DNA from 2 places in the Pseudoalteromonas sp. ABV4_021 genome. Region 2 is predicted to be linked to the other one. Evidence: predicted binding sites of a transcription regulator. Region 2 holds the regulator's gene; the other holds the start of a gene.
What was found. Region 2 encodes MetJ, which represses methionine synthesis genes. Its sites were predicted from a motif close to TAGACGTCTAGACGTCTA; they were not measured.

Region 1 (3,335 bases), 2.2 Mb from region 2:
TAAGGAATAAAGCCTTTATGCAGCGCAATACCATTCATAATTGCCGACATACCAAATTCACGTACACCGTAGAAGATGTAGTTACCTGATGCGTCGTTTGCTGTTAAGCCTTTTGAACCTTCCCAAAGTGTCAGATTTGAACCTGCAAGGTCAGCAGAACCACCCATAAACTCAGGTAACATAGGGCCAAACGCATTTAGTGCATTTTGTGATGCTTTACGTGTCGCTGGGTTTTCAGGGTTTGCCTGAAGACCTTCAATATAGGCTTGTGACTTCTCAGCCCAATCTGCTGGTAATTCACCTTTTTGACGACGTTCAAACTCTGCCGCTAGTTCAGGGAAAGCCGCTTTATACGCATCAAACTTTTCAGCCCAAGAAGCTTCTTTTACGGTACCCGCTTCAACTGCATTCCAATCCGCATAAATATCAGCTGGAATATCGAAAGCACCGTGCTCCCAGTTTAAAAATTCACGTGCAGCTGCAATTTCAGCATCACCTAACGGTGCACCGTGACAGTCGTGGCTACCTGATTTGTTTGGTGAACCATAGCCAATTACTGTTTTACAACAGATTAATGTTGGTTTGCCCGTTTCTGCACGTGCTTCATCGATTGCCGCGCGAATAGCTTCACTATCGTGACCATCTACGTTACGCACAACATGCCAGCCGTAAGACTCAAAACGTGCTGCTGTATCATCAGTGAACCAACCTTCTACTTCACCGTCGATTGAAATACCGTTGTCATCCCAAAACGCGACAAGTTTACCAAGGCCTAATGTACCTGCTAGTGAACACGCTTCGTGTGAAATACCTTCCATAAGGCAACCATCGCCTAGGAAACAGTAAGTAAAGTGGTCAACAATATCGTGACCTTCACGGTTAAACTGATGCGCAAGTGCTTTTTCAGCAATAGCCATACCAACCGCGTTAGTAATACCTTGACCTAATGGGCCTGTAGTTGTTTCAACACCCGGTGCATACCCGTATTCAGGGTGACCCGGTGTTTTAGAGTGCATTTGACGGAAGTTTTTAATTTCCTCAATTGGAAGATCATAGCCAGATAAATGCAGTAAAGAATAAATTAGCATTGAGCCGTGACCATTTGACAGAATAAATCGGTCGCGATCAGCCCAATCAGGGTTTGCTGGATTATGGTTTAAATAGTCGCGCCATAGCACTTCAGCAATGTCTGCCATACCCATAGGGGCACCAGGGTGGCCAGACTTGGCCTGTTGCACAGCGTCCATAGATAGAACGCGAATAGCATTTGCTAGTTCTTTACGTGACGGCATGGATTTTCCTACCTCATTATTTGTTTGCTGTCATAATTTGGATACATTGGCCAATAAGCACTGGCAATAGGAAGTACTTATTGGTCAATGTACCCACGCAGCTCTATTCTTACCTATAAGCACACGCGGAGCAATGGAAAACCGACTATAATCTAGCTTCTTTATGCACAAAACAGCCTAGTAACGGTGAAGAAATTTCACTTTTAATTTTTTTTAGACGTCTAGGCGTAAAGTTATTGTTTGCAGCGTCGTTATTCGGTAGAATACGCGACCATTTAATTGAACCTGCGCAAATCCTTGTGGCAACGCGCATTTTTTGTGAGTGAGTAGAAATACCATGGCAAGAACTTTATTTACTTCTGAGTCAGTATCTGAGGGTCATCCGGATAAAATCGCTGACCAAATTTCTGATGCGGTTTTAGACGCAATTATCACACAAGATAAGCATGCGCGTGTTGCCTGTGAAACAATGGTTAAAACAGGTGTTGCAATTATCTCTGGTGAAATTTCAACAGATGCGTGGGTAGACCTCGAGTCAATCACACGTAAAGTAATCACAGATATCGGTTACACATCATCTGACGTAGGTTTTGACGGTGACACATGTGGCATCATGAACCTTATTGGTCAACAATCACCTGAAATCGCACAAGGTGTTGACCGTACTAAGCCTGAAGAGCAAGGCGCTGGTGACCAAGGTTTAATGTTCGGTTACGCAACTAACGAAACACCAACGTTAATGCCAGCACCACTTTATTACTCACACCTACTTGTTGAGCGTCAAGCAGAGGCACGTAAGTCAGGTATTCTTCCTTGGTTACGTCCTGATGCAAAATCTCAGGTAACCTTCGTATATGAAGACGGTAAGCCTGTTGCAATTGATGCAGTTGTACTATCTACTCAGCACAACCCAGACATCGAGCAAGACGCACTAGTAGATGCTGTAATGGAAAACATTATTAAGCACACGCTACCAGCTGAGCTTTTAACGGAAGACACTAAATACTTCATTAACCCAACTGGCCGTTTCGTAATCGGTGGCCCTGTTGGTGACTGTGGTCTTACTGGTCGTAAAATCATCGTAGATACTTACGGCGGTATGGCACGTCACGGTGGTGGTGCTTTCTCTGGTAAAGATCCTTCAAAAGTTGACCGCTCTGCTGCATACGCGGGTCGCTATGTTGCTAAGAACATTGTTGCAGCTGGTCTTGCTGATAAGTGTGAAATCCAAGTTTCTTACGCTATCGGTGTTGCTGAGCCAACGTCAATCACAGTTGATACATTCGGCACAGGTAAAATCTCTGAAGAGAAATTAGTAGAGCTAGTACGTGAGCACTTCGACTTACGTCCTTACGGTATTACTAAGATGCTTGACCTACTTCACCCAATGTACCAAATGACTGCAGCATACGGTCACTTCGGTCGTGAACCGTTCGAAATGACGGTAGGCGAAGATACATTCACAGCATTCAGCTGGGAAAAAACAGACAAAGCAGACGCACTTCGCGCCGCTGCTGGTTTATAATAACCGCCTGATTGAGAAAAAGCGCCTTTGGCGCTTTTTTTTATGCCTAAAATTCAGTAAGTTGCTATGATAACCGCTCTAGCAAGTGATAAAAAAACTACACGGTGAAGTTATGTACCTTTCAATCAAGCATTACCCTGAAATAGCAAACAATATTAACCAACAAAGAATTGTACGCCTTGCCAAACCTTACTTAACAACTCCGGCATTTGTCTATATTACACATGTTTTGGTGTTGGTTTCCCTTGTTGTAATAAACCTGCCAAGTGTGCATCAACTATCGCCTTTGCTTTTAAAAGCCGGTTTGTTTATCACTTATTTGATAGCAATGCATTTTGCAGGCATTAATATATGGCAGCGTAAGCAGTTTTTAACACACCTTGATGAAATCCAAACAAAATCAGAACAATCCGATATCGCCCTCGCCCAGTCATCTTTATTTAATTATTGGAAAGACACTCAAATAACTAAAACCTTTATCGTAACCGCCCCTACTTTCGCACGAATAAAAACCTTCG
Region 2 (3,335 bases):
TCGCCATACGCTAGTTGCTGACAAATATTGGCAACTGCATGGTAGCGCTTAGCACTGCTTAGGCTTGACCCACCAAATTTATATACTTGTTTTGTCATTTAAATAATCACCACAATGCAGGTCGTGCAGCGCAGCATTGAGTGCTTTTTTCTCCACCAGCAGCGACATCTTTGTTAATTGTTTTTGCAAATGCTTGTTCGAGATCTGCGATTAAATCTTCAACATCTTCAATACCAACAGAGATACGAATTAACGTATCGTTCACGCCCGCTTTAATTCGCGCTTCAGGCGCCATGCCGGCGTGTGTCATAGTAGCCGGGTGACAAATTAAGCTCTCTACGCCACCAAGTGATTCAGCGAGGCTGAACTGCTCTACACTCGTTAAAAATTTAGCCGTATCTTCAATTGTGCCTTTAATACTAAAGCTCACCATGCCACCAAAACCTTTTTGCTGTGCTTTTGCTAAGTCATGTTGTGGATGACTTTCAAGGCCTGGGTAATAAACTTTCTCTACATGCTCACAGGTCTCTAAGTAACGTGCGATGGCAAATGCGTTTTCTTGGTGCTGTTTAATGCGCACATTTAAAGTACGAATACCACGCAGCGTTAAATACGCATCAAATGGCGTACCTGTAATGCCAATATTATTTGCCCACCAAGCGAGCTCTTCGCCTAACTCAACAGTGCGTGTGATAACCACGCCACCAACAACATCTGAGTGGCCATTGATGTATTTTGTAGTTGAGTGGATCACAATATCTACGCCAAATGAAATTGGGTTTTGTAATGCTGGAGATAAAAACGTGTTGTCAGCTCCCACTAACGCCCCTACCGAGTGAGAAACTTCCACGACTTTGGCAATATCAGTTAAACGTAAAACTGGGTTACTTGGCGTTTCAATCCACACTAGCTTAGGTTTAATGGCTTTAATCTGCTCATAGCAAGACGCTTGTGTAAAGTCGACAACCGCTACCTTTAATAAACCGCGTTTTTCAAGGCTTGTGAATAAACGGTAACTGCCACCATAGCAATCATGAGGAATTAAAATGGTATCTTCTGGCGTTAAAATTTGTGTGCACAAGTGAACAGCAGCCATACCTGTTGCAGTTACAATCCCCTTTTCACCACCTTCTAGCTTAGCAAGCGTATCAGCCAAAATATCGCGATTAGGATTGCCACTACGGCCATAATCATAGTCACGCTTTTTATCAAAATCGGCGAACGAATAAGTCGTCGATAAATATAATGGTGGAACAACCGCACCATGGTGTTTATCTGCGGTAATGCCATTGCGAACAGCAAGGGTTGTTTGTTTGTTCTGCTTCATAACTCTGCCACTTAGATGTTTAGACGTCTAAAAGGTTAAACCACTAAACAGTGGAAGTCAAAACTTTTACACGTCTATATAGCCAAATAAATGATATTTGACTATATATTTTAAAACGATAAAATTTTGCCTCTTAATATGCAGGCTATCGTCAAAATTAAATCGTAACAGATATAGGCTAGTACACTTTATGGCAACTGAATGGAACGGTGAATATATTCACCCATATGCAGAACACGGTAAAAAATCAGAACAAGTGAAAAAAATTACCGTATCTATCCCACTTAACGTATTGAAAGTACTGACAGACGAGCGCACTCGTAGACAAGTAAATAACTTACGTCATGCAACTAATAGCGAACTACTGTGTGAAGCATTTTTGCATGCGTTTACAGGTCAGCCATTGCCTGACGATGAAGATCTAAGAAAAGATAACCCTGAGCATATTCCACAAAGGGTAAAAGAAATTCTTGCTGAACGCGGCTTACCGGTTCCAGAGCTTGAAGATGAATAAAAAAAACCTCAGCATTTGCTGAGGTTTTTTTTGCTTTTAACCCAGTTAAAGCATGTAGTTTTCTGGCATTTCGATTTGTGCAACACCCGACTCAACTGCTGCTTCTGCAACCGCACGCGCTACACGTGGAAGCAAACGCGGGTCCATAGGTTTAGGAATAATATAATCTTTACCAAATTCAAGATTTGATTCACCAGACGCAGACAATACCTCTTGCGGTACCGGCTCTTTAGCAATTTCGCGAATCGCATTTACCGCCGCAATTTTCATTTCGTCATTGATCGCTGTTGCGCGCACATCAAGCGCACCACGGAAAATAAATGGGAAGCATAATACGTTGTTAACTTGGTTAGGGTAATCTGAACGACCTGTAGCCATAATTAAATCATTGCGCGCAGCATTGGCTACTTCAGGCTTAATTTCAGGATCAGGGTTAGAACACGCAAATACCACAGGCTTATCTGCCATTAATTTTAGATCTTCAGGAGCCAATAAGTCAGGGCCAGAAACTCCCACAAATACGTCTGCTTCTTCAATAACATCTTGTAAGGTGCGCTTATCTGTATTATTCGCAAACAACATTTTGTATTCATTTAGGTCATCACGGCGCGTATGAATAACCCCTTTTCTATCAAGCATATAAATGTGCTCACGTTGTGCACCACATTTAATTAACAGCTCCATACATGCAATTGCTGCTGCACCTGCACCTAAACATACAATTAATGCATCTTTTAGCTTTTTACCTTGAATCTCTAGCGCATTCAACATGCCTGCCGCGGTTACAATTGCGGTACCGTGTTGGTCATCATGGAATACTGGCACACTACAACGTTCAATAAGCGCTTTTTCAATTTCAAAACACTCTGGCGCTTTAATATCTTCCAGGTTAATACCACCAAAAGTATCTGCAATATTTTCTACAGTATTAATAAAGTCTTCGGTAGTACGGTGCTTAACTTCAATATCAATTGAATCTAAACCAGCAAAACGCTTAAATAATAACGCCTTACCTTCCATAACAGGTTTTGATGCAAGCGGCCCTAAATTACCTAAACCTAAAATTGCAGTACCGTTTGAGATAACAGCGACCATATTACCCTTTGCAGTATATTTGTATGCATTGTTCGGATCTGCTGCGATCTCACGAACCGGTTCAGCAACACCAGGGCTATACGCTAATGCAAGATCATTAACTGTCTCTGCTGGTTTGGTTAATTCGATGCTGATTTTTCCAGGAACGGGTTCAGAATGGTATTGTAGCGCTTTTTCTCTTATGTCAGACATGCGTGCCTTATCCTACGATGTTAAAAGTGAGAGATACTGGTTTAATAGTACGGCATTTAGAGTAAATAGAAGTTAAATGCGGTTATATCTTAACCTAAGACCATAGTTGAATTTACAACAATAGGCTTGTGGATATTTTCTGCTAAATCATTACCAGATTGAAGTTAATTCAGATCCGACCAGATTCACAACCATCTATTTTTTACA

Region 1: a site for MetJ is predicted at 1,507-1,524, ahead of metK (methionine adenosyltransferase). Genes of this name have one in related genera too.

What each region holds. Positions count from the first base shown of each region.
Region 1 covers NZ_JBSWVB010000001.1:517,615-520,949, reverse strand. Annotated here, with positions in the region: gene tkt (transketolase) at 1-1,292, opposite strand, end outside; gene metK (methionine adenosyltransferase) at 1,630-2,817, shown strand; gene ACXAFE_RS02410 (hypothetical protein) at 2,930-3,335, shown strand, end outside.
Region 2 covers NZ_JBSWVB010000001.1:2,681,144-2,684,478, forward strand. Annotated here, with positions in the region: gene metL (bifunctional aspartate kinase/homoserine dehydrogenase II) at 1-98, opposite strand, end outside; gene metB (cystathionine gamma-synthase) at 107-1,327, opposite strand; gene metJ (met regulon transcriptional regulator MetJ) at 1,518-1,841, shown strand; gene ACXAFE_RS12455 (malic enzyme-like NAD(P)-binding protein) at 1,887-3,128, opposite strand.